3 regions of the Paenibacillus sp. FSL F4-0125 genome follow, and region 2 is predicted to be linked to each of the others. Evidence: predicted binding sites of a transcription regulator. Region 2 holds the regulator's gene; each other region holds the start of a gene.
What was found. The regulator NrdR, encoded in region 2, represses ribonucleotide reductase genes. The targets are predictions, from matches to a motif close to AACACNATATATNGTGTT.
Positions count from the first base shown of each region.

Region 1: the regulator NrdR is predicted to act here: its motif matches at 5,434-5,451, upstream of nrdI (class Ib ribonucleoside-diphosphate reductase assembly flavoprotein NrdI).
Region 3: the regulator NrdR is predicted to act here: its motif matches at 7,795-7,812, upstream of NST74_RS10780 (adenosylcobalamin-dependent ribonucleoside-diphosphate reductase).

Region 1 is NZ_JBBOZJ010000001.1:1,545,594-1,555,772, reverse strand. Features, by position in the region: partial or broken gene NST74_RS06970 (transposase) at 6-542, opposite strand; gene NST74_RS06965 (CBM96 family carbohydrate-binding protein) at 1,159-3,543, opposite strand; partial or broken gene NST74_RS29925 (IS30 family transposase) at 4,094-4,464, shown strand; partial or broken gene NST74_RS06955 (RNA polymerase subunit sigma-70) at 4,683-4,946, opposite strand; gene nrdI (class Ib ribonucleoside-diphosphate reductase assembly flavoprotein NrdI) at 5,523-5,882, shown strand; gene nrdE (class 1b ribonucleoside-diphosphate reductase subunit alpha) at 5,869-7,953, shown strand; gene nrdF (class 1b ribonucleoside-diphosphate reductase subunit beta) at 7,993-8,952, shown strand; gene NST74_RS06935 (hypothetical protein) at 9,017-9,376, opposite strand; gene NST74_RS06930 (SDR family NAD(P)-dependent oxidoreductase) at 9,807-10,179, opposite strand, start outside.
Region 2 is NZ_JBBOZJ010000001.1:2,217,774-2,227,952, forward strand. Features, by position in the region: gene NST74_RS09500 (manganese efflux pump) at 1-3, shown strand, start outside; gene coaE (dephospho-CoA kinase) at 13-609, shown strand; gene NST74_RS09510 (lytic transglycosylase domain-containing protein) at 606-1,169, shown strand; gene NST74_RS09515 (alpha/beta-type small acid-soluble spore protein) at 1,249-1,467, opposite strand; gene nrdR (transcriptional regulator NrdR) at 1,633-2,109, shown strand; tRNA gene NST74_RS09525 (tRNA-Ala) at 2,269-2,344, shown strand; tRNA gene NST74_RS09530 (tRNA-Lys) at 2,355-2,427, shown strand; gene NST74_RS09535 (sensor histidine kinase) at 2,750-4,528, shown strand; gene NST74_RS09540 (response regulator transcription factor) at 4,568-6,112, shown strand; gene NST74_RS09545 (extracellular solute-binding protein) at 6,218-7,549, shown strand; gene NST74_RS09550 (carbohydrate ABC transporter permease) at 7,582-8,454, shown strand; gene NST74_RS09555 (carbohydrate ABC transporter permease) at 8,511-9,371, shown strand; gene NST74_RS09560 (beta-N-acetylhexosaminidase) at 9,434-10,179, shown strand, end outside.
Region 3 is NZ_JBBOZJ010000001.1:2,504,980-2,515,158, reverse strand. Features, by position in the region: gene NST74_RS10805 (translation factor GTPase family protein) at 1-922, opposite strand, end outside; gene NST74_RS10800 (methylenetetrahydrofolate reductase) at 1,198-2,157, opposite strand; gene NST74_RS10795 (cytidine deaminase) at 2,424-2,822, shown strand; gene NST74_RS10790 (hypothetical protein) at 3,037-3,486, shown strand; gene NST74_RS10785 (IS1595 family transposase) at 3,521-4,528, opposite strand; gene NST74_RS10780 (adenosylcobalamin-dependent ribonucleoside-diphosphate reductase) at 4,975-7,662, opposite strand; gene NST74_RS10775 (DEAD/DEAH box helicase) at 8,027-9,772, shown strand; gene NST74_RS10770 (YqhG family protein) at 9,769-10,179, shown strand, end outside.

The DNA of each region.
Region 1 (10,179 bases), 670 kb from region 2:
CCAAATTACATTGGGACGTTTAAGTGTTGTTTTATCAAGCGAAAAAAGACCTCGATCTGCCAACGCGTTTTATACATCTGGGCAATCCGTTCAGTTGTAACTTTCATCGAATCGGGAACGACGCTAATTTTCCGACCTTTGAAATCCTGAAAACTGACCATACGGTAGCGTTTATCGGATCGGTACTGAGTCGTTCCGAGCTGACACGCGATATCCCGAAGAACGGGAGAGTCTGGTAGGGACTGACGAAGTAACGCCCGCGATTACTCTAGATGAATGTTGTCCCGAAGCCGAATCACAAAGGATTGTTCATCTTGCTTAAAACGGCCCAGACGTTCAAGCTTCCCATAAGTTCGATCCATCACCATAATGTAATCCAGGTGAGTTGAATTTTCACTTATGGGTCCGTCATGTTGGGAGCCTACCGTTTCGATCACCTTTAGGGGTTGTCCACTTTCAGCTTGAAAGGCCAATTGCAGCTTAATTCCTGCCCGTTCCCCGTGATAAGGAGCCCACGGCAAGCGGGTTTTTCCAACGGTCATAATCGTGGAATCAATATCAGCTTTTTAGGAATCGAGAGTTTTCGGCAGGTTTCTCGGTTACATTTGCGAACGAGCAAATGTAAGAAGGCCATAAAAACAGCATAAGGAACTTCGGAAGCTTTGCCATAAAAGCACGAATAATGGACTTTAGGCAAGCCACTGGCGAGTACAATCTGTTCCGGCACGATAGCCGGTCCATTCCTCGAAAGCCGCTACACACCAATATTGAACAAATGAAATGATATACCGTAAACTTATGAGCCTTTCTTTGCACCCTAACACTTCCGCAACTAATACTGCTTCAAGGATAAACGGGATCGTGGTAGATTATTTCAAGGAGTCGTCACTCACCTTTCGGTCGAGTTTGTAGGCATCTTGTATATCTTTTTTCATTTAAGATTACTTAATAAAGTCCATAACTTATAAAAATTCACTCAACAAAAAAGGACGCAAGCGCTTTTCCGGATTAATAGTTTCGTTGTCGTAACTATTTTGACTATACATCGGTACGCAAATTATTCAATTTGTACCACTAAGCCTCTTGCTCAATATCCAAGGCTGTCCCAGAATACTGGCTTAGGGTCAACAATATTTTGACTCTACGAATTTCTATTTATTAATAAGCGATATCCATATCATATTTATCACTTCCGGCAACAACAATCATACTGCTGAGATCAACATCTGGAAGATTCTTCAAAGGAATGCGCAGCTCTAATATTGCACTGGTATACACATCAAAAGTGGTGTTCTCCTTCAGAACCTTGACAGATTGATAGCCGTCGTTGGAGTAGTCGCCACTCCACTTCCACTTCCACAAATTTGTTGCCGGGTCATAGGAATGTACAGTAACATCGTTATTGTGCCAACTGCCGATCTCAAAGGATACTTCCCTTGGCAAAGGGGTGTTATTTCTTGTGAAATTGCTTCCTACCTGCGGTGAGGACAGATAGATAAAGTAGTTATCGTTGTCATATCCATGTGGATTCAGCAAGTCATGCTCTTTGGTTCTGCCAAGCTCAATCATCACATACAGGTAAGTGCTGTCAGTATTGTAATACACACCTTGAATATCCCGCTCCGGTTCTTGGGTATCCAGCCCGGTATTTATAAAATCTTTGCGATTGTCGGCAATATATGTATTTCTGTTGTATGTCCACTCAATTGGATTGCCGTCCGCTATCGATTTTTTCACAGTTGTTGTAGATACGGGAATCTTCTTGACCATATTTCCATTATTATCATAGGTAAACTCGACAATTGGCCCATCCGGATGTTCCATCAATTTTAAACGGTTAGATGCGTCATATTGATTTTTTCTTTCAATTTTCACATAACTGGTATAACTCCATTCACTCCATGTGGAACCATTATAAGATCTGACTGCAAAACGATACCCTCCACTGCTCAGATTGTTGAAATAGGCATATTTGGACGAAGTCCCAGATACTTTACTATCTTCAAAATATGTATTTGAATTCTCTAAATATGAGAATTTAACGGCCTCGTATTGGGTTTGCGTAAATCCATTAACTTCATTTACTGTCCAGTTCAATCTAACTGAACTCTCATCCTCTACAGTTGCTTTAGCTTCAGCCACAGTTGGGCTGGCTGTATCATTGTAAACAATGCTGAGCTTGGGATAATTAGTGGGATCGTTCGACCAAGGAGTTGTAAACTCCATCCTGCCCGAACCGCTCAACCCCATCGATACACTGCTCTTAGTCAACAAATCGTTCTTAACAATGGAAGTCACATCAAAGGTATAGAACTGATTTGCGGCGGTAATATCGATAGAACTACCCATGATTGAATTATTGAAAGCGGGACGTGAATTATAGGTCACACTGTCTGTGGGCAATGATGAACTCAACGCATATATAGAAACTCTACTAGTACTATCAGTCATACTTGGCGCGTACAGTTGCAGGCTGGCTGAATTAATTTGAGCTTCTCGAATAGAATCAGACAATTCGAACCTGAGATAAGAAAAATATTGATAATATTGACTCACTCTGCCAACTTTCATGACCGGGTACCAAGTATATGATTGATTGTCGTTGTAAGGATCGACAAATAGGGCTCTTACAGGCAGTATTGTTGTTGTGGGGTCTATGGTAATCGGGTAGACCAATCCTGTATCATCATAAGAGATTGTCAGTTCATTATCTTTCAATTTTGTTTCAATTTCCCGGTAGGTCTTGTTGCTGTCATATAGGTAGGAAGGCATCATAATCAAGTTTTTCAAGTTGCTGCTGCTCTGCTGGATTTCGAATTTAAAGGTGTCGGGAGCCTCCTTGGAATGAAGAATAATATTTTCCTTGACGCCTATGTTTGTAACCACAAGTTCAATATCGCTGTCATGCCATACATCCTTGTACACAATAGCACTCTCTTTTTCTAATGCACCAAAAGAAGATGCTGCCCCCAATGGTGTAATTGTAATACTTTCTGCATCCTTCCCTATGGAATACCCCATTGAAATATCATTGGGAATATCTAAGCTAAACGGAACTTGAAATGCAGTGAATGAGGATGCATTCAAAGATCTGTTTTTTCCCATGCTGTTTAAGCTATAGTTAGCAGAATTTACGAGTTGGAGCTTTTTCAAATGTGTATCTTTGGAAACTGTTTGTGGGAGAGTATTTACTTTAGAATTTTGCGTGAGTTTTGTATTAATATCTTGGTACTTTCCTGTCTCATCCAAATAATGAACGGGAACAAGTGAGAAATCCTCTCTTATTTTTCCGTCACTTTGCAGAAATCGCTTAGAAAACAGCGTGCGTTCCTCTAGGAGTTCTTTTCCTGTTTGTCGTACGCTCTGTTTTGTCAGATTCAAATTATCGGAAACCGCTTTCATTTCATCAAACGTTTTGGTTTCGCTTTCAATATTATTCACTTCCTTCGCCAAGCCATAGGTATCAGAATTCATTGTCGCTGTACAGAAAAAAAAGGTTAAAATAATAAATCGGCTAATCTTTTTTAATCTTGTCTTATCCACCGAAACTCCACCTCTTCAATGTAAATTAAGGGTACACTAAATTTGCGCAAAGGTTTGCATAAACAATAAGAATCTCGTTCAGCATTCAAACGAAGTATACCAACAAAGGTAATTTAAGTAAATAATTGTTTTTTAATTGTTTTTTTCTCCGGAATTTGTATAGTAATCAAAAATAAAAACATACTTCCCTAACGAAAGATTCTATTGGTGTATTACCTCCTATTGGACAAACTGCGTCTAAATTTATTTTCTGGCATGATTCCGGATTTAAGACTGAGCAGTAAATGAAATGAAGGTGCGATTAGGAAAATGTTCTCAGGAGTCTAATTTGTCAAGCTTTATTTAGGGTTCAAAACACGATTCGCTAGTTTCTTAGGGCTATAGGACTTTTTACTGTCCAGTACTATACAATTGTGCACATCGTCCAACCCCATACCCAAAAACCATCGATAAGCTATATTCGTCTTGATTCACTTCTCAAACATCCGTTCCGAACGGACCCCATACAGGTAACCAAGAGCTTCATTTTTGATTAGCGAACAAGTGGAAACGTATGTATCTAGCTAGATATAAAATGCCTGACCGTACAGCTCATTTGATGAAAATTGCTTTTGGAGTAATAATCGCTAGCAAATATCCTCAAAAAACCTTCCTAACGGCTACGGCAAACCGATGGAAAGAATTCACCTGCTATGGCGCCCTGGAAACCTTTCATGGACTAGATGTCTTTGCTGACCCTATTCGTCCTGTCAACGAGAATTAAATGAAAATGGGAATGGACTTCTTCGGGCGTTTCTCCCAAAAGGTCACGACTTTCAATAGGTCACCGATGAGGAACTGGCTCATGTCATCCATCTCATTAACAACCGTCCTCGAAAATGTCTAGGCTGGAAATCTGCTCGTGAATCTTTTATGGAATAGGTGTCGCACTTAGCTCGACAATCCATCCAAATTAAATAATAGTTACACGGGGTACATCACTACGAAAGAAGCCAAAAGGTTCTAGCTTGAATTCGGTCCGCAAAAAAAGCCCTGAAAGTGTATTTCATCTCATAGGACGCCTTAAGTATCTTGATTAGATTAACACTAATAAAAAGTGGTAAAACCTATGTATGCCAAGGGCGTAGGGGGGCGAACTAGACCTGCAGACATGATTCTAAGTCCTGAGCACATGAACTGACATCGTATCGTGTCCATAACCTCTTTACTATATGGGCGACAAGTCTCAAATTGTGCTCGATAAGCAAATTCCGGGCTTTAGCATCCCCTTCAGCCATCATGCCTAAGTATTTGCTTTCCTCCTGCTCCGAGAGCGGCTGTGGAAATGCGTTATTTCTTACGTAGGATACCAGCAACGTCAGTTCTTTAATTAGCAACGCGATCGTACTTAAGAATCCAGGCAACTTGGCGACACCTCCCGCACTTGTACAATGAAACCGATCTGTTAGCCTTACGGGTTCATGGTCATCTTATTGTATGTGGGTAGATGCCTAGAAGTGCATGTACGGGGGAAATTGTACAATCCCATTGTTAGTCTCTCCGCTTTAGCTTCATTAATGATCTCATTCATCTGCTCCCCAATAAGTATATGTTCTTTCACTTGCAGCAATATGCAAAAATTCTCTAATACGCTTGCCTGAACATACAGTGAATACAGCTAATCTCACTCTTATTCCAATTCTGCTCTACGGAGCAACGCTAGGTGTCATGGTAAAGGACTGCGAAATTCTTCATAAAAAAAACAGGACAGCTGCCTTAGCAAACCGCTCCAAACTGCGTATTTTCGGGATATCAATACTTTAATAGAGCGTTTACTAGACCAATTTTCAACTAGTTAGGAAGCACTTTTCATGTTGACTTTTCAACATATAGTGATTAAAATAAACAACGCACACTAAATATAGTATGCATATGATTTTCCAGTATTTATAGCTTATCTATTAAATCTTTACAGTAATATATACAGGGGGAGAGACTCCATGCTAGTCGCATACGATTCAAAAACCGGAAACGTCAAACGCTTCATTGGTAAGCTTAAGCTGCCAGCTGTGCAGATTGATGAGCATATGACCATTGACGAGCCCTATGTGCTTATTACATATACCACCGGCTTTGGACAAATTCCAGAGAAGGTGTCTTCTTTCTTGAAGAACAATTATTCCAATTTGAAAGGTATCGCCGCCAGCGGCAACAAGAACTGGGGCGAGCTGTTCGCGCATAGCGCAGACTTAATTGCAGATCGGTACAACGTGCCAGTTATCGGTAAATTTGAGCTATCGGGCACATTTGGCGATGTGGAACGAATTAAACAGGAGGTGAGCCGAGTTGCGGCATATTGAACTAAACAACATGTTGATGAAGAGAGACGAAAGTGGTTTCTTTCAATTAGATAAAGACCTTGAGGCAGTAGCCGAATTTATGCGGGATGTAGAACGGCGTAGCCTGGTTTTTGCGAATACAAAGGCCAAGGTTGATTATATGATTGAACAGGATTTCTACGAAAATTTTTACGAGCAGTACAGCGTGGCTGAAATTGAGGAAGTTTATCAAATTACCCATGCCTACAACTTCAGTTTTCCATCTTATATGGCAGCTTCGAAGTTCTATACGGATTACGCTGTAAAAACCAATGACCGTAAGCAGTACCTGGAGCATTACCCGGACCGTGTGGCGGTAGTTGCCCTACATCTTGGACGCGGGAACGCCGCTACTGCCGGCATGCTTGCCCGTTCGATGATGGAGCAGCGCCTGCAGCCAGCGACGCCTACCTTCTTGAATGCCGGCAAGAGCCGGCGCGGTGAGCTTGTCTCCTGCTTCCTGATCGAAATGGACGACTCGCTTAATTCGATCAACTATGTGCTCAATACCTGCATGCAGCTATCGAAGATCGGCGGTGGCGTGGCTGTCAACCTGTCCAAGCTCCGTTCCCGCGGAGAGACCATCAAGGGTGTCGAGGATGCGGCTAAGGGCATTATACCTGTGCTCAAGCTGATGGAAGACGGCTTCTCCTATGCTGACCAGATGGGTCAACGTAAAGGCTCTGGAGCCGCCTATTACAATATTTTTGGATGGGATGTTCTTGAATTTCTCGACAGCAAGAAGATCAACGCCGACGAAAAAACAAGGCTTAAAACCCTGTCCATCGGCCTGATTATTCCAAATCGCTTCTATAAACTGGCGAAGGACAATGAACCGCTGCATGTATTTGCCCCTTACAGTGTGTACAAGGCCTACGGTACGCATCTTGATGACATGGATTTGGATGATATGTACGATAAGCTGTTAGCCGATCCTCGTGTCAAAAAGAGAAAAGCCATGAGCGCGCGGGATATGCTGACCAAAATCGCCATGATCCAGCTGGAATCTGGCTATCCATATATTATGAACAAGAGCAACGCCAATGCGGCCCATGCCCTGAAAAATGTCGGACAGATCAAAATGTCCAACCTCTGCACGGAAATTTTCCAGCTGCAGGAGACTTCAGAGATTAATGATTACGGGCAGGAGGATACCATCCGCCGTGATGTAAGCTGCAATCTGGCTTCTTTGAACATTGTCAACGTGATGGAGCATGGCAAAATCCGTGAATCGGTACATGAAGGTATGATCGCCCTGACCGCTGTCAGCGATATGACCAGCATCTCCAATGCCCCAGGCGTAGCCAAGGCCAATAAAGAGATGCACTCGGTCGGACTTGGCGTGATGAATCTTCACGGCTATCTGGCCAAGAACAAGATTGCTTATGAGAGCGAACAGGCCCGCGATTTTGCCCGGACCTTTTTCATGACCATGAACTACCATTCCCTGGAGAAAAGCATGGAAATCGCTGCCGCAAGCGGCCACTCTTTCCATGGATTTGAGGCCTCTGATTATGCTACAGGAGCTTATTTCGAACGTTATCTGACAACAGATTACCGCCCTGTAACGCCAAGAGTACAAGAGCTGTTCGGAGATATTTTCATCCCATCCCCTTCGGACTGGGAACAACTGCGGGATGCAGTAAAAGCAAATGGCCTGTACCATGCTTACCGTTTGGCAATTGCGCCAACAGCCAGCATTTCCTATATTCAAAATGCCACTTCAAGCGTTATGCCTATTGTAGAGCAGATTGAAACACGGACATATGCCAATTCAACGACTTACTATCCGATGCCGTACCTGCGTCCGGATAATGTATTTTTCTATAAATCAGCTTACCAAATGGATCAGTTCAAGGTGATCGATCTGATCGCGGAAATTCAGCCCCATATCGACCAGGGTATCTCGACTGTTCTGCATGTGAACAGCGATGTCTCAACCAGAGAACTGGCCCGCTCCTATCTGTATGCGGCGCATAAAGGCCTGAAGTCGCTGTATTACACCCGGACCAAAAAGCTGTCCGTCGAGGAATGCCTCACCTGCTCGATCTAACTGGAAGGCTATAGCCGCAGAAAAGGAGATTGCCATATTATGACCGCTATCCAAGCCGTAAACTGGAACCGTCCCGACGACGATTTCTCATTGATGTTCTGGAATCAGAACATTATGCAATTCTGGACGGACGATGAAATTCCACTATCCGATGATAAAATGTCCTGGCTCACGCTTAGTGAGCAAGAAAAGGACTCCTATATGAAAGTGCTCGGCGGCCTGACACTGCTGGATACGATTCAAGGCGGAGTAGGTATGCCGCAGATTATGGAGCATGTCGAAGGCCTTCAGCGCAAGGCCGTGCTTGGCTTTATGGGCATGATGGAACAGATTCACGCCAAATCGTACAGCAGCATTTTCACCACTTTGTCCTCCACGGAGGAGATTGACGGTGTATTCCGCTGGGTAGAAGAGAACCCATACCTGCAGTTCAAAGCGGAGACGATATCGCAATATTACAAAAAAACAGACTCACCCAAAGACCTATACCTCGCTATGGCAGCCTCCGTGCTGCTCGAGAGCTACTTGTTCTATAGCGGCTTCTTCTACCCGCTTTATCTGGCCGGCCAGGGCAAAATGACTTGCAGCGGTGAGATTATCGACCTTATTCTTCGGGATGAGAGCATCCATGGGGTATATGTCGGTGTACTGGCGCAGGAGATCTTTGACGGGCTTCCAGAGGACGAGCAACGCGAGCTTCACCAGCAGCTCGTTGACCTCCTCAGACTGCTGCATGAGAATGAAGAACGTTATACCGAGCAGATCTATGCTCCCATCGGACTAGTGGAAGAGGTTAAGACCTTCCTTAGATACAATGCCAATAAAGCTATGATGAATCTGGGCCATGATCCGCTATTCGACGAGGAAGAGATCAACCCGATTGTTCAGAATGGTATCAGTACCCACACTAAGCAGCATGACTTTTTCTCGAAAAAAGGCAACGGATATGTCCGGGCGCTTAACGTGGAGCCGCTAAAGGATGAAGATTTTCAATTTTAAATATAGATAAAGCCAAAAAGTGCGGAGAACATTCTCCGCACTTTTTGCTAACTGTAATATTAGATTATTGCAAGCTTTTCAGGTATGTTCTAGCTTCTTCGTAGGTGTCGTAAGCATCTGCAAAATCTCTACCAAAAATACGTTTCAATTGCATCTTCCAAATTGGATTTTTAGTTACATAGGCCCATCCTGCTTGACCAGCTTCACTCGCCATCGCACCTGTAGGGGCTAGCATAGCTGCAACCTCAGGAGTAAGTACACTTTTAGAATCCGTTACATCAGTTGTTCCTGTAAATTTAGGTTTAACAAGCTTCATGATATCTTCAAAATCTTTCAGGTATCCCGGAACATCTGCAGCTGAAAAATCAATAGATACTACATCGATATGGTTCTCATTTTGGTTGTACTTAATTGTGTATGACATAATTTTTTCCTCCAAGTTTTAAAGTTATTTTTTAATAATAGAGATGAAATGTATGTAACTTCACAGACAAAAAATACCTGCCCCAGACTTTTTCAGGGCGACGACATCTACTTCCTGTATCGTTTTTATAACAACACCCTTTCTAGAATATTAACTAATACATATTACCTATATTATTATCGACAAATTTCTTTTTTTATTTATATTAAAATACAATTTTCTACAAATTCCAACATATTCATGGTCATTTTTTCCTTAATTCATTCATTTTTGTGTATCTGCTGTCTCTTGCAACCATTCAATTTTCCAACATACGAAGAATCTGTTTTTTTAGACAACTAAAAAAGGCTCTGCGTGCGACTTCCGATTCCAATCCAGTCATCCTTCAGGTTTTTGGAATCAGAATACGCCGCAAAGCCTCAATCCGGGATTACTTTGTTGCGGAATAGCCCCCGTCAATCACATGTGCTGTACCTGTAATAAACGAAGCCTCATCACTTAGTAGGAAGCATGCAAACGCAGCTACTTCCTCAGGCGTACCGTATCTACCCAGAGCCGTTCCAGAAGCGATAAGAGATTGAAGCATCTCTACATCATCAGACAACAGCTTTTCATATCTGTTCATGGTTGGTGTAGGGATAGGTCCTGGGCAAAGGGCATTTACTCTAATGTTACGGTGACCCACTTCTTTGGCAACCGATTTAGTCATCCCCACAATAGCATGTTTACTTGCTGAATAAGCTGCATCGTTGGCCATCCCGATAAAAATACCATGCAAAGAGGAGCAGTTTAGAACGGAAGCT
Region 2 (10,179 bases):
TGAGGTGAGTACATGATTATTGGCTTAACCGGAGGCATTGCATCCGGAAAAAGCACGGTGTCCGCACTGCTTGTGAGCAAGGGAGCGAGGCTGGTTGACGCGGATGTGATCGCCAGAGAGGTTATGCTCCCCGGTCATGAGGTGCTGGCTGCGGCTGTGAAACAATTCGGAAGCGAGATCCTCTCTCCGGATGGCACACTGAATAGGGGCAAGCTGGGGGACATTGTATTTCAAGACCCGGCGGCCCTGCAAGCCCTGAACAATCTGACGCATCCCGCAATCCGGCGGGAGATTAAAGAACGTATGAACAGCATGGAGGAAGAAGATCCAAAGAAGTTAACAATTGTGGATATCCCTCTTCTTTTCGAATCAGGACTCGAGAACATGTTCCATGAAATACTGGTGGTCTACGTGCCTCGTGAAGTGCAAATCGCTCGATTAATGGAACGTAACGGACTTTCTTTAGAACAAGCAGAAGCACGCTTAAATGCACAGATGGATATTGAAGCAAAGCGTAACAAAGCGGACTATATCATTGACAACAGTGGCGAACTTGCGCACACTGAGCAACAGGTTGCTGTTCTTTGGGACAGGCTGGGCTTATCATGAAATGGTTACGTAAAAAAAGAGTCCTTCTTCTGTTATTCATTGGTTTTACTGCGATATTGTTTCTGAGTACGAACTGGATGTCCTGGTTTTATCCGATCCATTATAAAGATGAGATCCGTAAGCACAGCGTTACGTACGATATTGACCCATTTCTAGTGGCTTCAATTATCCGAGTGGAAACGAACTTCAAAACTGGACGAGAATCCAAAAAAGGTGCTATAGGTTTAATGCAGCTTATGCCGGATACCGCCAAATGGGCCCTTGAAAAGGCCAAGCTCCCTGATGTATCTATGGAGGAGCTAAAGCATGAACCATCAGCAAATATTGAACTAGGTACCTGGTATCTTTCAACATTATCCCGTCAATTCGAAGGTAAACCTACAGCAGTTATCGCTGCATATAATGCTGGACCGGGTAAAGTTCAAAAATGGCTGGATGAGGGGATCTGGGATGGAACGGATGCTACGATTAAGGATATTCCGTTTGGTGAAACCCGCCATTATGTACAGCGCGTCAACTATTACTATGATCAGTACACGGATATTTACAACGAATTCTAAAACCGTGTTATGTATAAAAAGAAGTACTAAACGATCTTGCGATCGTTTAATACTTCTTCAGTAAGCTTATGTGGACAGGTTATTTGTATTGACCTGCCAATTGTTGTTCTGCCAGGGTTACAAGACGTTTAGTGATGTAACCACCGATCGAACCATTTTCATAAGAAGTTTTATTGCCTTGGTAACCATCTGGGGAAAGCGTGATTCCGAGTTCTTGGGCAACTTCATATTTAAGTTGTTCCAAAGCACCGCGGGAATTTGGAGCTACAAGGTTATTGGAGCTGTTGTTTTGGCTCATTGCTGTTCACCTCCTCTGTTGGTAACTGTATTATGTGCCGGACTTGCCATAATCATTACAACAAATAAACGGTGATTTCTGGAAAAAATGAAATAGCCCTTCAAAAGCCGGATGCTTAACATACCGGGACAAAAAAACATTATGTAATAGGAAGTGATGAAGCTTATGAAATGCCCTTACTGCGATCACACAAATACTAAAGTACTCGACTCGCGACCAGCAAATGAGAATAAGTCCATCCGCCGCAGGCGTGAATGCGAGCGTTGCAGCAAACGGTTTACAACCTTTGAAATGATCGAGGAAACACCGTTAATCGTGATCAAAAAAGACGGCAGCCGTGAGGAATTCAGCCGTGATAAAATACTTCGGGGCTTAATACGTGCCTGTGAGAAACGGCCTGTCTCTGTAGAGCGTCTAGAGAAGATTGTCTCTGAGGTAGAGAAATCCCTGCGAGGCATCGCCGTAGCTGAAGTGGAGAGCCAACAGATCGGTGAACTGGTTATGGAACAGCTCTATCCAGTAGATGAAGTCGCATACGTTCGTTTTGCGTCTGTATACCGTCAGTTCAAGGACATTAACATGTTTATGAAGGAACTGAAGGGTCTGTTATCTAAGAGCACTGGGGATCTGGACAGATTGTAGGGTTGTGGCTAGTCTAATGACTAAAAAAAGTGTTGACAGCGAAGGCGATTTTTTATATTATATAGGAGTCGCCTACGGCGCTTGATTTTGTCAGAATGACTTAAATACACCGAACTTGATTCTAAAATGTGTGATTACATACATCTGAAAATTACGTTTGGGGCCATAGCTCAGCTGGGAGAGCGCATCGCTGGCAGCGATGAGGTCAGGGGTTCGATCCCCCTTGGCTCCACCAAACTTCATATGGACTCTTAGCTCAGTTGGTAGAGCAGTAGACTCTTAATCTATTTGTCCAGGGTTCGAGCCCCTGAGAGTCCATCCTAAAGAAACGGCAGAAATGCCGTTTTTTTGTTGTTTGCAACATGGGGAGGCTTTCAGGTATTACGGGCAGAAATAGACCGCATCCATTACGAGAGGGCGGTCTATTTTTTTGTCTTGAGGCAAGATCCAGTTCTCTCTCCCAGACGGAGGTTATGATAATCCGCATCTCAAGACCAGCAAATGCTTTATCAAGTCAACAATAGACTCTAGTCGGGACGTGCGACTTAGGTTATTATGGAAGCGCAAACATCTCTTCTGGGATGTAATGAAAGCTACAATTTAGCTACAGAGCATAAAGGCAATCTGAACGGAGGATTCGATGGAAAACTGGTTGGGTAAATCGTTAAAGCAGAAGCTGAGCTTGTTATTTATTGTTTCGGTACTGGTACCGGTGTTGTCTCTGGGACTGTTCTCCTATTATATTGCTGAAAGCTTAACGGAGGAGAAAGCGAAGAGCTCCGGCATGAATACGCTTCGGCAAATTGGGGCCTATTTAGAAAATATGGTAAGCGATGTTGAGAATCTATCCCTATTCCTTATCGGCCACCCTGATGTCCAAAGCTATTTGAAAACACCGGAACATGATTTGCTAAAGCAAACCTCGATCGTTAATTTACTTACAACATTATCGATTTCCAAACCATATATCGCCAATGTCATGATCGAATCGAATGAAGATAATAAGCCGTCGGTTTCCTTCAGATCCGTCCTCGAATCAGAATGGACCGATATTCAGAGCGAGTATCCCGGTTATTATGAGGAATATCCCAAGTGGTGGTCTCCGGTGCATCATTTCGTTACGTCGGACGGCAAAGAGGATGTCATTACGATGTCGCGGCCGATTCGCAGCACATCAAAATATTACAAGATCGGCATGCTTAAAATTAGCCTGACACAATCGGTTATCTCTAGCCATTTAAAGCAAGCTGGACTAGAGGGTGAAGGCGTCGCCCTGCTGTTGGACGGACAAAACCGGATATTGGCTGGACCAGAAGGGTACGCGACTAACAAGAGCTTGAACGATTATTTTCCCGGAATAGTTGATTTCAAGAGCAAGTCGGGGTCGTTCGATTACGGAGAAGCAGAGGAGCGGAGTACAGTACTGTACTACCAGATGCCAAATGTTAACTGGAGGCTTGTAGGGATCATTCCGGCAAAAGCTTACAGAGCGCAGAACCAGTATTTTTTAACGTTAACTGCAATTGCAGTCAGCATTTCTATGCTCTTTGTTATAGCGTTCGTCCTTGTACTTATTCAAAAGGTGACGAAACCTTTGTCTGCATTAACGAAGTTTCTTAGGAATTCCAGCCCGGACGAGCCGCTGCCGACGCTGCCCGTCACATCGATCGATGAGGTTGGACAACTGATTATTAGCTATAATCGGATGAGCTCGCGAATTATTAATCTAACCGATGAGGTGAAGCTGAGCGAAGCGTTGAAGAAGGAAGCGGATATGTCGGCGCTTCAAGCGCAGATCAATCCGCATTTTCTATACAATACATTATCGTCAGTCCACTGGATGGCGCTAATGAAGGGAGAAGAAAAAATCGCAGATATGGTCGGTTCATTGAGTGATTTTCTTCGTTTCAGCTTAAATAAAGGACAGGAATATTGTGCAATCAGCCAAGAAATTTTGCATGTAGATCACTATGTGAAGATTCAGTCCATTCGATATCCAGATAAATTTGATTACGAGGCGGATATTCCGACGGAGCTGCTGGATCTGAAAATGCTGAAGCTGCTGCTCCAGCCGCTAATTGAAAATGCGATGATTCATGGTATTTTGAAAAGAGAAGGTAAAGGGAGCATTGTCGTGAAAGCGATGTCAGCGGGAGAGCGTATAACGTTTATCGTTCAGGATGACGGTGTTGGCATGAGCAGGGAAAGATTGGAGCTGCTGAGAGAGAAGATAAACACAAACTTGGGCATTGATCCGCTGAAGAATAATGACTCGGCAGGCAGCAGCTACGGATTGCGCAACGTGCATAATCGGCTACAGCTTCATTATGGGCATGAAGCCGGTTTGCGGATCGAAAGCGTAGAAGGAAGCGGCACTAAAGTTAGTTTTACGATTATACCGCTCCAATCAGAAAACTAATAAGCTGCAATCTTTGTGGGAGAGAAGGAGAATCTGCACATGAAGCTTTTGATAGTAGATGACGAAGTCATTATTAGGACCGGTCTTAGCACGGTAATTAAATGGGAAGAGAATGGCATTGAGCTGCTCGCGCCGGCTGCTTCCGGGGAGGAAGCGCTGATGCGCATTCCGTTAGAGTATCCTGACATCATTTTAACCGATATTCGGATGACGGGTATGACGGGATTGGAATTGTCTCGCGAGGTTAAGCGGGATTTTCCTTACATTGAAATTATTATATTGTCTGGATTCGATGATTTTGCATATGCACAGCAAGCGATGCGGGAAGGAATAAGTGATTATTTGCTTAAAAATAGCCGTCCTGGCGATATTATGACTGCGGTTATGCGCGTGAAGCAGCGTATCGTCAGCAGACGTGAGGCTGATCATCAAGGCGCCATCCATCAAACGGCGTTCCGCTGGAAGCAGCTGGATCGCTTTCTTCGCGGGGATAATCTCCTGACGGAGCGTGAAAGTGAGGAACTGTTGATCTATTATCCTGAGCTGAGGCTCGGATCGGATATGGAGAAGCTAGAGCTATGGCTAGTTACATCTGCATCTCCGCTGACCATGAAGGAGGAGAAGGAAGGGGAAATGAATGAGGCGGCTGCGATGATTAGAGATTCACTTGGCTGCGTCATTCTGGAATGGGAATGTGGATGGCTGCTTATTTTCCGCAGAGGGCAGCCGGGTGCGAAGCGATTGGTTAAGGCGTCGATGGAGCGGGCGGAACGCGTCTATCGCCAGCCTTTTTTTGCCGCATGCGGTGTATGGGCCAGCAACGTGGTAGAACTGAGGGAGTCACTTCGCACCGCCGAACAAACCGCCTCGTACCGCTGGTTGGCAGAGGAAGCAAGAATGCTGGCCTATGAGGATATTAAAGACCGGAAAGGAATGCGGGCTGTTTGTACGGAAGAAGTGGAGAATAAGCTAACCGCCGTCCTGAGAAGCGGGAGCCGAGAAGTCATACAGCAGTGGATTAATGATGAACTGGCGAGCATTAGACAGGATGCGGAAGCGACTCCTTCTTCCGTTCAAGCGTATTTACATTCCTTGATTGTTGGGGGGTACCGCTGGCTAGAGCGTGCAGCAGCATCCGTTGGTCAATCGATGCCGAAGCTTCCACAGCTTGAACAGCTGGACATAAAGCTGCTTACTGCGAATCCAGAAGAAACTTTGCAGCAGATGCTGCTTGCAATCCATGCGCAGTATGAACGGTTAAACGGCAGCAGGAATGAAGCTATTGACCGAACGGTAGCCTATATACGCGAGCATCTTGCAGACAGCTTGTCTTTGGCACAGGTAGCGGCATGCGTACATATGAATCCGAACTATTTTAGCAAGCTGTTTAAACAGGGGACAGGTAAAAACTATATTGAGTATGTAACGGAAGCGAGAATGGAATGGGCTAGCCGTTTGTTGAAGGAAACGCCGGCGAAGGTGAGCGAGATCGCTAAGCGGGTAGGTTACGAGGATATGAAGCATTTTAACCAGCTGTTTAAGCGTTACAGTGGCGAAACGCCTTCGCAATATCGTTCAAGATGAATCGATGAAGGTGAAAATATCCCCCGTAAGGGCTTAATTTTCCCCCCTACGACTTCACGTCTGTCTTATCTATACTAGGGTTATCACTAAAGGGGGAATATATGAATGAAGAAGAGATTTGTGTTTATAACGACAATTATCTTAATGATTGCCCTTTTGGCAACCGCTTGCAACAATAGCGGAAACAAGGAACAGAGCAATGAAGGTAACAAAAGCTCTGAAGAAAAAACGAAAATTTCAATATGGCATAACTTCGCGGGAGACGATCTTCGTGCCAAAGCAGTTAGAGACCTGATCGACAAGTATAAAGAGGAGCATCCGGAGGTTGAGGTAGACGCGCAAGCGATCCCGGTTGACGGTTACCGTCAACGCCTAAGCACAGTGGCTGCAGCAAATGAAATGCCAGACGTATTTTTCGTTTATGCGGGCAGCCAATCCCAAGAGTTCTATGATGCCGGCAAGCTTCAACCGATTACAGAGTTGATGGATAAATACCCAGAATGGAAAAACAATTTCTTGGCAGGGGCATTCGACCGCTATGAGTTTGAAAAAGGACAAATCTTCACAGCGCCGCTCGGGATGTCAGCAACTTCCTTCATGTACTATAACAAAGATCTTTTCGAGAAGCACAGTGTAAAGGTGCCGACTACTTGGGAAGAGATGATGGCTGCAATTAAAACATTCAACGACAACGGCATTACGCCGATTGCCCTCGGCAATAAAGCGCCATGGGTTGCACAATCGACGATTATCGGTTCGTTGGCTGACCGGGTGACAGGCACGGAATGGTTCTTGAAAGCTGCAGCTCAAGATGGAGCATCTTTTACAGATCCTGTGTTCATTGACGCTTTGGGCAAGTACAAAGAGCTCGTTGACAATAAAGCGTTTCAAGATGGCGCAAACAGCATCGACAACACGCAAGCAGAGCAATACTTCATTCAAGGCAAGTCAGCTATGATGATTAACGGCGCATGGTCGCTTACGAATCTTGCAGCATCCGCAACTCCTGAGCAGTTGGCACCTATCGAAGTCACAACAATGCCTGGCATAGAAGGTGGAGCAGGCAAACCGAATACGATTTCCGGTGGTGCAGGCGCTGGCTTCGCGCTTAACAAAAATACAAAAGGCGCACAGAAGCAGGCAGCGCTTGATCTGATCTACGCAGTAAGCGGGCCGGACGGTCAAAAGGCGATCGCAGAAAGCAACTCGATGGTTATGTACAAAGTAGAACTGGATAAATCGAAAGTAAGCCCGCTTTACTTCAAAGCTTATGAATTGGCAGTGAATTCTGAAATTACACCGGTATATGACGCCTATTTATCTGCTGAAGCAGGCGAAGTGATCAACAACGGTCTTCAAGAGCTTATGATGGGCGGTAAACCAGAGGATGTAGCTAAAAAACTGCAGGATGCACAAGCACGTTCGACTAAAAAGTAATCAGACAAAAGCTTGTAAAGGAGGCTGTCGCCATGCCTGCATCATTGCGCAGCAGAAGCTTCGTCATCATGGCGCTGCTTCCTGCACTACTCATCTTTATCATCTTTGCGATCATCCCGATTTTTTGGTCAGCTTACTACGGTTTCTTTGAGTGGAAGGGACTCGGTGCTGCCAAGCTTATCGGGTTGGATAATTATCGAATGATCCTAGAGGATCCTGTATTCTGGAGAGCACTGAAAAATAACCTGATCCTTATTGTCTCGGCAGTAATAGGTCAAGTATCGATCGCATTGCTGCTGTCATTGCTCCTGCTTAAGAATACGATGTTCAATCGGTTGATGCGCTCTGCCGTATTTCTCCCGATGGTGCTGTCTACAGTCGTCGTCGGTCTCATCTGGGGTTACATTTATCACCCGCAAATCGGTTTGTTGAATCAATTATTGGAGACGCTGGGACTGGAATCTTGGACTCGATCTTGGCTAGACGATCCTAAAATCAATATGTTTGCCGTATCGATTCCGATAAACTGGGCAAATATTGGGCCATATCTCATCATTTTCATCGCTGCACTCCAAAATATTTCTTCAGAAATTGATGATGCTTCGAAGATCGACGGGGCGATTGGCTGGAGGAAGCTATTTTTTGTGACGCTCCCGATGATTTGGGGAACAGTTGTTGTAACCATCGTACTGTGCATATCTGGCAGTTTGAAGGCTTTCGACCATGTTATCGTCATGACGCGTGGCGGACCTGCACAATCGACAGAATTGCTCGCCACATATATGTACAATAACACCTTTACGGTATACCGATACGGCTACGGCTCTGCGGTATCCACAATGATTATTCTGATTAGCGCCGTGCTCATTGGCCTAAATCATATCATCACGAAGAGACGCGGGTAATGGGCGGTCGGCTAATGTTAGCCCGGCCGATGAAGGAGTGAATCACTATGCAAGCAATGATAAACGCTCGGTCGGAGAAGATGAGAGGCTCGCTGTGGCGTAAGCCGATTTCCGGAATTGCGAAAATCATCCTGTTATTTTATGCCATAATTACATTGTATCCGCTATACTGGTTAGGAATAAGTGCATTCAAGTCGAATCAGGAATTTTTCAATCGTCCCTATTCCTGGCCGCAGCATTGGCAGTTCGACAATATAACCCGGGCATGGGATCTCGGAAATATGGGCCGGGCAGTGCTCAACTCCACAATTGTTACTCTCTCAGCACTGCTGCTGACCATTGTGCTCGGCATGCTTGCAGCTTATGTGCTTGCCCGGTTCCCATTCAAATTGAGCGGAGCTGTAAAAGGCTTGTTCTTGCTCGGCATGCTCATTCCAATTCATAGCACACTCGTTCCATTGTTTATTTTCATGAACAAGCTCGGGATGCTGAATACGTACTGGTCACTCATCCTGCCTTATACGGCATTTGAATTACCAATTGCAATCTTCCTCGGAATGGCTTACATCGTATCTATTCCGAGAGAAGTAGAGGAAGCGGCGATGATCGACGGCAATGGCTGGTGGGGAATCTTCGGACGCATCATTTTCCCATTGTCCTTGCCGATCGTGGCTACGATTACAATTCTTGCATTTTTGAGGTTTTGGAATGATTTCTCCTTCGCGCTCGTCTTTATCAATTCTCAAGCGTTGAAGACGCTGCCCCTCAGCTTGTCGCTCTTCTCCGACGGATTCGGAACGGACTACAGCTTAACGATGGGCGCGATGTTTATTGCTGCAATACCAACCATCGTCATCTTTTTGATCTTCCAAGAGCAGATTATGAAAGGCATGGTTGCAGGCTCGGTCAAAGGTTAACACCCTTGATCGAGTTTTTAGTGTAATTTTATACATATTTCATTCTTGTGGAGGGATTGACAGTGAAGTTACATTTTATAGGAGAAATGAGCGAGCTTCAATCAGGGCTTCAGTTGCTGCTTGCCGAACTTAAGTCAGAATGGTCGGAGGACGGAATTCCTGTGTTGATAGAACCGTCCTCAGGAAAACTGGAAGTTGGCTATGATGGTAAAAGTGCTTATATTCGTTACAGCGCTAAACATCAATTTTTTCGCGGCTTGGGACTGTTGATTCAGAAGATTAGTGGCGGAGAGCAATTTCAAATTACAGAGCAACAACAATTCGATGCGATAGGTCCGATGTTTGATTTGTCGCGCAATGGAGTGCTAACCGTTGAAAGCTTCAAGTTTATGCTGCGCAAAATGGCGCTGATGGGCTTGAATAGCGTCATGCTCTATTTAGAAGATACTTACGAGATAGAAGACGAGCCTTATTTCGGCTACATGCGCGGCCGTTACTCGGCAGCGGAGTTGAAGGAAATCGACGATTACGCCGATCAATTCGGCATTGAAGCGTTCCCGAGCATTCAGACACTGGCTCATTTGGAGGAGTTTCTAAAATGGGAGCCGGTAAAGGAATATAAAGATACAAAAGGTGCATTGCTGGTTGGAGCAGAGAAGACCGATCGTCTGGTCGAAAATATGATTGACAGCATTAGCGCGCCGTTCCGCAGCCGGAAAATCCACATCGGTATGGATGAAGCGGAAGAGCTTGGACGCGGTAAATTTTTGGATCGCAATGGACATATGAGCCGTTTTGATATTATGAC
Region 3 (10,179 bases), 290 kb from region 2:
ATGAAGTATATTTCCCCCCATGATAGATACGAATAGAAGTGATTTTCTGGCTTAACTCTTCATGTTCTGAAGTGCTATAGCAGATATCCTCCCGTACCCGTAATTTTCCAGCTAAAATCTTCATAAAAGTCAGTCGCGTGCCTTGCAGCTCATGACGCACCTTATATACTCGTGCCCCGAATACTGCGTTTACTTCATAAGTCGATTCCATTAGTAGTTGCATCGTCTGCATCCATTCCGCAATCCCCTGATCCAATAGAGCTGCTCCACTCATAACGGGAAAGACCACCCGTTCTTTAACCATTTGTTTCAGCGTAGCCAATACCTGCCCAGGATCAATGTTGTCTTCGAGATATGCCTCCATCAAGGCTTCATCTCGCTCAGCAACAGCGGTAATGACCTCTTCAGGCAGCATGCTCTGATCTAGACCTTTTGCCAAATACAACATATCCGGCGAAAATTGCTGCCTTAACGCTTTTAGCACACGCTGGACGTCAGCACCGGTACGATCTATTTTGTTAATAAATATAAAAGTGGGTATGCCATATTCCTGTAGCAATTGCCAGACCGTCTCGGTATGCCCTTCAATGCCCTCCACAGCACTTAAGATGACTACCGCATAATCCATGACCTGTAAAGCGCGCTCCATCTCAGCTGAAAAATCGACATGCCCCGGTGTGTCAATGAGCTGATACGATTGTTCGTTATATTTCATCACCGCCTGGTCAGCAAAAATCGTTATCCCCCGTGCCCGCTCCATCTCATGACTATCCAAAAAGGCATCCTGATGATCGACTCTCCCCCGAGTCTTAATTCCGGAAGCATGGTATAGGAGCTGCTCTGCGAAGGTGGTTTTGCCGGCATCAACATGTGCTAGCAGTCCGATGGTGATTGGTGATGCTTCTGACAGTTTACAATACATATTTCTACCATCCATTCAATCAATCTGTTATATAAGAATCGTAGCCGAAATCTAGTAGCTTGTACAGAATTTCTCACCACCGACAGCATGCGGTAACGCCCGAAGATCCATTTTATCCAATGACATAGCCATCCTTGATGAAGGATTTAGCTACAATAATGCAAGAAAGGCACTAGACAAGCTATTGAGATGATGATTATGTCCCTATTAACTTATAAAAAAACGGTAACCCTTAACAGAAAGGATTACCGGCTCAATCTCCTTAAAACAATTAATCATCTACTCTCTAGACTCAACAGCTTTTTATCTAGAAATGCCTTTACATCTTTAGCAAGCTGAATGGATGCTTCAATTTCCATCTTAGTTGTTGAAACACTTTCAATGCTGCATCCAATTGGAATTCCCTTCTCCAGCCCGAACTCAAATAGTTCTTCAAATATTTTTTGAGATAGCTGAATGGATTTATCCAAAATGTCGTTCGAGTATTTCAACTCGTTTTCTAACCATCCCGGGATACTGATTCCCAACCATTTCATAAATTGTAATGTTTTCGCTGTGCCACATGGTGCAAGATTAAATAAAATAGGAACCATTTCAAAACCTTTATTTGTATTGTAATAATATAAATCAGACAATAAATTCTTTGATGCCTCTACATTATAAGTTGCCTGAGTGATAAAAAAGCTGCACCCATTGTTAATCTTTTCAACAATCCGTGTATGCTCATCATTCTTTTTTATATGTCTTTCAGGAATGACAACTCCTCCAAAATTCAAATTACTATTTAACAGTTTGCTTAGCTTATAAGCATCTGGTAAATTCAATTTCACCTCTTGCTTACTTGACGAAGCGCCCACATACACGGAAAATCTGTCTTCACTTTCGTCAGTCTTAATCCAATCCGCGAACGAAGCTCTTGTATCATTACCGACGCACCGATAAATTATTTTCGGGACCTCCACTTGTCCTAGGTATTTATCACCATAGATAGCCGGATCAATCGTTGGTAAGTATGGGTAAGGTCTTTCATGATCAACTCTTTCTGCTTCCTCCTGGACGTCGTAAAGAATTAAAGCATCTAAATCAACGTTTTTAAGTCTTTCAACCTGTTTCTGTGCAATTTCTGATATCTTTTCTGGTGAATGGCTTGCCTTCGGTGGTGTCATCCCATATGTTAAAATACCAGGTTTCTTGCTCAATATTTTTTGTTTAAATGTGTTCCCTGCGGCTCCCAAATTAAAAACTCCTCTACTCGTCTCTTATAAGTTAAGGCTACCATGGCAGGCTTAATATGTATAACTTATATTTACTATATCTAGTTATATCTTAAGGCTATGATTCCCTATTGGAACTTATCGAGTAGTACATCATGGAGGCGGAACTTCTAGATTTTAATGTTGACAACCATTTGGTCTGACTATATTATTAGAAGTCCTGCCAACCTTAAAGTTGGCGATAAGGGGACCGAAAGGTTCATTCTTATTTAAAAAGGGTGAGTATTATGAATAAAGAAGAATTAATGGAAAGCGCACGTAACACAAAGAAAGCTGCTTATGCCCCTTATTCTAAATTTCCAGTTGGAGCAGCCTTATTACTTAAAGATGGAAATGTTATTAATGGAGTAAACGTAGAAAATGTATCTTTTGGTGCTACTAATTGTGCAGAGAGAACAGCAATCTTCACAGCTATTACAAAGGGCTATACTAAAGGTGATTTTCAGGCTATAGCTATAGCAGGTGACACAATGGATTTTCTGCCGCCATGCAGTATCTGCAGACAAGTATTATCGGAATTCTGTTTGCCCGACATGCCTGTCTATTTAACCAATGAGAAAAAAGAAATCTTAGAGCTGAGTTTAAGGGATTTATTGCCTTACGCATTCAAAAATTTAGATATGTAAAAATAATAACTACCATAGTGGAATATCAAAACACGCGTACCTGTGTTAGACAAGTACGCGTGTTTTTGTGTTTGGCTGTTTTCGTAAAGTTTGTTGTTTTTTAATAAAAGTTGATGGTTAATAACTTTCTGATATAATAAAATAGAGTGAAACTTTAAAAGGTTTTTCTCCGTCTAATTCGAATATTAGTACAAGACTATTGGGAGGTATTAATATGAGAAAAATCACCCTGTTTATATCTTTAACATTATTATCTGTCATTCTTTTTGGATGTAAATCCGAAGATAATCCTACTAAACAAACTGAAACAAATAAATCTGAAATAAATTCAGAAGACAAATATTACTTGTATTTAAAAGACGATATTTCAAAAATTGTTATTTCTAAGCCTAAAGAAGTCAATCCAATCGTTTATGAAGAAGATAAAGATATTGAAACAATTAAAAGTGTTATTTTAACTGCTGTAAAAAGAGATGGTATACCGAATATGGCTGATCCTGAATATTATTTGGATGTCATCTACACCAATGAAAACAAGCAAAGTTTTCATTTATGGTTAGGTGAAAAAGGACAAGATAGTGCCTTGGGGAAAACAGAAGATACCCATACAATCTATACAATTAGAGAAGAAATCGCTGATAAGTTAAGAGATTTAATTCAATAGTAATTTAATGAGACCTCTTGCATGAGGTCTTTTATTATGCACTTCTTATCATTTCAACAGTTCTATAATTGGATTTTTGACACGCTGAAATAAGCATTTGCTCTACTCGATTTTCAAATGCTAAGTTTTTCCCCAATTCTAACCAACGGAACCAATAGAGATAGTTATCCAAATATTTTGTTGCTACTCCTTGAAAACGCTCCATCCAAGCTTTTAAACGGCTGTGAAAGTTATTAACGTGCTGGATATGGTAAATCCCTTTTTTTACACGTTGTTTTTGTCGCTCATTAACTGTTTCGTGCTGTAATCCTTTAATTTTGGCAAACTTCTTGTAGTTGGTCGCTGTATCTGTACATAACAAAGCAGTCGGGTGAATATAAGCACCAATTACAGTGTCTATTTCTTCGGCTTTTACACGCCCTGTGCCTGCTTTACGAGCAATCACGCTACCGTTTCGGTCTTGTGCAACCACGACAGCGATTTTAAGGTTAGAAATCCCTCTCTTTTCGTCTTTTTCTCCACGCTTCTTGGCTTTCCTATGCGTGATTTCACGACCTTTCATAGACTCACGAAAGAAGGTTTCGTCACTTTCAACAATGCCTTGTAATTGATTGAAACCAATGCTACCTAAAGCATTTAAGATTTTATGTCTCCAATAAAACGCAGTGGAGATGTGTATTTTCAGTCGTTCAGCGATTTTAGGCAAGGTATAACCTTCAACCATAAGTTCAAGGTATTTTACCCATTTTTCAGGGTAGTGAGAGCCTGAAAATGGTGTATGCGTCATATCATTAAATGATTTCCCACAATCATTACAAAGGTAGCGTTGTCTTGTGCGGTATTTCCCGTTTCGCTTAACTAACAAACTCCCACAATGAACACAAGCCATTCCAGAAGCGAAACGTGCTTCACGAATACTTTTGAGCAGTTTTGTAATTTTGTCGGGTTCATCTGGAAACAAATCTTGCTTCATAGCGTTAAACAGTGCCATTTGCTCTGGTTTCGTTAACTCACTGAACTCTTCATAAACACCTTTCCACATATTGAAACGCCTCCTAAACCGCATTATATCAACCCTTTAATAGTATGGTCAAGAAGCAACAATCTATACGAAAACAGCCTTGTGTTTAAAAGCTTAGTCAGAACACAGAGTTCACTTACCAAATCGCAATTCCAACCTTCTCTTTTTCTTCTTACACTAAATTCAATAAATTCTTTATCATAGTCTGTATGTAGTTCTACAGTATCTAAATTATACTTCCTTTTGAATTACACTAATTATCAAACTCATATAGTTAATACCTCTCAATGATTATCTATCATTTTTGATTCTTTTTTCTTTTGTTTCTTATAACATCATCAAAAATAAAAAAAACAAGCGATCCATTGAGATAAGAGGTTAACACTTCCTCTCGATGATCGCTTGCTTTTAGTAGCTATGATAGTCACATTTCTAGTTTTCCCATAAACATTTATTGGCTCTACCGTTTATCCGCAACGACTATACCCACAATTTCCGCAAGTCTTACAACCCTCAATATTAATCAGCGAAGCACCGCCGCAAGAAGGACAAAGGTCACGGGAAGCAGAAGTATGGTTATGCGCGCCATGTCCGCCCTGACCATCTTCAATAGAAGCTGCCGCAGGAACACTCGCCTTCAACTCCGCGTTCAACGCTTCATTGAAATCCTCCAGCTCCAAAGTCGCTGCGATAGGTGCAGGCACATGATCATCCTGAGCGTTGTTCAGCACGTGTGTTTCTAGTGCTTTAGCTACAGCATCAGCAATAGATTCAACTCGATTCGCACCGAAGCCGATAGCGCCTGACCCACCGATCCCTTTCAGATGTTTAATCAACAGTTCTACCTTCTCGCCATGATCTCCATAACGGAGGAACAAGGAGCAGACACGTCCAAGTGCTTCTGCCATCGCAAAGACATCTGAGCCTGCTTTACCCACATTCAGGAAGATTTCTGCCGGCGTACCATCTAGATCATTGATCGTAATATATGCCATACCGAAAGGTGTGTTGATTTTATAGGTTGCACCGCGTAGAACTTGCGGACGTTTCTTGTATTGTTTATCCAGCTCTTTAGTAGACGCTTGAGGTGCTGGGCTTGCCGCTACAACACTTGTACTTGCTTCAGATGCAGCTGTAACTTCAACAGCTGGAGCTGGAGCTACCTCTTCTGCTGCGTCTTCCTTCTTAGAGGTTTGCAGCACTTGCACGTCACGGCTACCGTCACGATAGATTGTAACGCCTTTGCATCCCAGATCGAAGGCCATTTCATACAGCTCAGCCGTCTCTTCTACTGTGAAGTCAGACGGGCAGTTGGCTGTCTTAGAAATCGAGCTATCCACCCAGCGTTGAATCGCTGCTTGTGCACGAATGTGATCCTTAGCCGACAAATCCATCGAGGTTACGAAGTAATCTGGCAACTCTTCACCTGGATGAGCTTCAAGCCATTCTTGGGCGATCGGAACGAACTGCTCATCATACCCAAGACGACTTTGACGGAAATATTTGAAAGCGAAATAAGGCTCAATACCTGTCGAAGTACCTACCATTGTACCTGTGCTGCCTGTAGGTGCTTGTGTAATTACTGTAACGTTACGCATGCCGTGTTTGCGAATCGCTTCGCCAACCTCTGGATACGTTTCGAGCATGTTTTTCATAAAGCCGCTCATTAAATATTTCTCTGTATCAAAAGCTAGGAAGGATCCCTTCTCACCTGCAATCTCTGCGGATGCAAGGTATGCTTCACGAGCCATAAAGCCGTAAAGCTTGTCCAGAAACTCCAAAGATTCCGGGCTACCGTAACGGATGTTCAATTTGATCATCAGTTCGGCAAGACCCATCGTTCCGAGACCCACACGGCGTTCATTTTTCTGATTCGCTTCATTTTCTGGGAAATGATAAGGGGTCTTATCAATGACATTATCCAAGAAACGAACGGAATAACGTGTTGTTCTTGCGAGATCTTCCCAGTCTACATCATGATTCTTCTCATCGTAGAACTTGGACAGGTTCACAGCGGACAAATTGCAGACTCCCCAGCCTGGCAGACCTTGCTCCCCACATGGGTTCGTACAAATGATCGGATTGAAATACCAGCTGTTGGACATTTGATTGTAGTATTCCATGAACACAACACCTGGCTCAGCGGATTTCCAAGCGGATTCGATAATGGTGCGCCACACATCACGCGCTTTAACGGTGCGATAATGAATAACGTTTTTGCCTGCAGCCTTCCACTTGTCGAGATCGCCATCCCACACATCATTATAATCAGGGTCAGTTGTATCCGGGAATACGAGATCCCAATCCAGATTTTCTTTTACAGCCTTCATAAAGCTATTGCTCACACATACCGAAAGGTTCGCATTCGTAACTTGCCCCATCGTTTGCTTCACCGTAATGAAGTCCTCTACATCTGGATGCCAGTCATTAATCATGAGCATGAGTGCACCGCGGCGGCTACCGCCTTGTTCAATGAGTCCAGTGGTATAACTAAACAGACCGCCCCAAGATACAGAACCACTAGAAGATCCATTAACACCTCTCACAATTGCACGACGTGGACGTAGAGAGGATAGGTTAATCCCTACACCGCCACCACGAGCCATTATTTCTGTCATTTCAGCCAACGTCTCCATAATACCGCCGCGGCTATCCTTTGGAGAAGGAATTACATAACAGTTGAACAGGGTTAGTTCCTCACTAGCGCCAGCACCAGCCGCAATTCGTCCACCCGGTACGAGCTTCCAATCATCCAGAATCGAACGGAATTTACCCGCCCATTCTTCTTGAAGCTCAGGTGTCTTCTCCACAGAAGCCATAGCTGAAGACAGACGATCCCACATTTCCTCTGGTGTTTTTTCTATATTAAGCGTCAGCTTCTCAACATCTGATTTCACAAGTTCGCCGCTGCGCGTCTTCACGGTTACAATTCTGCCGTTACGTTCTACGATCTCTCCGACTTCCTTCGTTGGAAATTTCGGATCATCTTTCGTTAGAACAAGTACAACATCGCCCACTTTAGCATTATTGCTGTCGGCATCCTTCCAAGCATAACGATCCAAAAATATTTTTTCACTTAGCCCTTCCAGGCGTTGCTTACCTTCCACTTTACCCAATAGAAAAACCTCCCGCAATGTAGTAAATATTAGTTCCATTTCATGGTGTGGGCTCCACAACAAAAACTTCCTTACACGTATCTTCAACCTTACGGGTGTATGTAGGAAGTTCATCTTGTCAATAACAAATAGCAGCTACGCACTTTGAAAAAATCACATTTTCATGCTTTTGTCACAATATATTGTGTGCGTCAGCTTTTAAACTATACCACATATTGTATCGAAGGTCTTTTTCGAAAATAGAGTCAAGCAGCTGAAATATCGCAGAACTTGCGGTATTTTCTCGCTTTTACTCTCTTTTTTAAAGGCTATCAAGAAAAATAGAAGGTTATGAATTCTCTTGTTTAAGAGCATACTACTCCTACGAATGATGATATGAATTAGCACCTGAGGAGGCTGTACCATGACGCAATTATTCCGTAATTCTCTACCTCACAAAGGTGGAAAGTCAGCGCCCATACTGCCTGTTCCTCTTTCTTTTGACCGGAATTGGCTACAGGATCTAGAACTCAAACTGGATAAAGGCGGTCCGTGGGGAGACTTCCGTCTATCCAAACTTGCTGTTCAAGGTGAACAAACAGGTCTAGTAACAAGCTTCGATGAACTTCAATGCATGAAGCATTTATCCGGATTATCCCCGCTTCCGCATCAGCTCGATACCGCGCATAAAGTTCTATTTGAGATGTCAGGCCGCGCGATTCTTGCAGATGAGGTCGGACTTGGAAAGACGATTGAAGCAGGACTTGTACTCAAGGAATATCTTGTTCGCGGTCTAGTCTCTAAGGTACTTATTCTGGTACCCGCTTCCCTCGTATTGCAGTGGGTTCGGGAGCTAAATGCCAAGTTTGGTATCTCTGCTGTTGCACAGAAAAAAGCATACTCCTGGGGAAATGCGATTGTCGTCGCATCTATGGACACTGCGAAACGTGATCCACATAAAGAAATGCTGCTGGAAAATGAATATGACATGTTGATTATTGATGAAGCCCACAAGCTGAAAAATAAGAAATCAACCAATTATTTATTTGTACAGCAATTACGCAAAAAATATTGCCTGCTCCTAACCGCTACTCCCGTTCAGAATGATCTGGGCGAGCTATTTAATTTGATCACTTTACTGAAACCGGGTCAGCTAGGGAATCAGGGCGATTTTGCCTCAAACTTCGTCGTTGATAAACGTCAACCTAAGAATGAAGGTCAGCTAAGGGACGAGTTGTCGAAGGTGATGATCCGCAATCGGCGTGGCGAAGGTCCAGTTAACTTTACGAAACGAAAAGTCCGTAATATTCCGTTAGTTCTTTCACAGGAAGAGAGAGTATTATATGACGCTGTCACTTCTTTTGTTAAAGATCAGTATCAGGAATCAGGCGGCAATCTTAGCAGCATGCTTTCCTTGGTAACGCTTCAGCGCGAGGTATGCAGCAGTCGAGATGCTGTGTTCATCACTTTAGTTAATCTGATCAAGAAGCTGCCCGCCGATTCGCCGAAACGCGATCGGATGATGGAGCTATTGCAGACACTTCGTACGGTTAAGACCAATACCAAAGCCGAAACAACACTATCTCTCATTCAAGAAATGAATGAAAAGGTCATTGTCTTTACGGAGTATCGTGCGACTCAAGAATATTTGCTTCAGTATTTCCGCGAACATGGGCTAATGTGTGTTTCTTATTCCGGCGGGATGAATCGCGGCAAAAAAGATTGGATGATGGATCTCTTCCGCGGTCGTGCTCAAGTAATGATCGCTACTGAGGCGGGTGGTGAGGGCATTAACCTGCAGTTCTGTCACCATATGATCAACTTCGATCTGCCTTGGAATCCCATGAGAGTAGAACAGCGGATTGGGCGGGTGCATCGGTTAGGTCAGGAAAATGACGTGGTTATCTATAATTTGTCCACGCAGGGCACGATTGAAGAACATATTCTGCATCTGCTACACGAGAAGATCAATATGTTCGAAATGGTCATTGGCGGGCTGGATGTGATTCTGGAGCGATTTGAGAAGAAAGAATCTCTGGAGAAAAGTTTATACAAAATCATGCTCGAATCCCGCTCCGATGAAGAACTGCGTAATGAGCTAGATCATATCGGTGAATCCCTCAGCGAGTTAACTCAGGGTATCAAAAAAGAAAGTGAGACTGCGACATGACCCTCACCTCACAGGAAGTACGTAAACATGTTATGGACTATTTGGAAGCAACAGAATGCTCCATTATTGAAGTATCGCCCATTCACGTAACTGTAAAGCTATCGCCAAGAGCTGACAGAATGCTTACAGATCGACCTTATTATTGGGGGTTCGTGGAGCGTACTGGAGTTGATCCAGAGACACTCTCTTTCACCTTTGTATTCGATCCGGAAAAATACGACAGCCAGGCAGCTATAGAAGTTCCGCCAACAGTAAATCGCAGCACCCTGGCATTAAAACAGTCAATTACCGGAGACCCAGTGATGAGTGCTACTGCTGATGTTGAGGCTAGCACAGATCTTTTAAATTCAGAAACATCTGAATCAAATGTGGTTCATGTCCCTTCCTCAAATCCTGAAGACAGTATC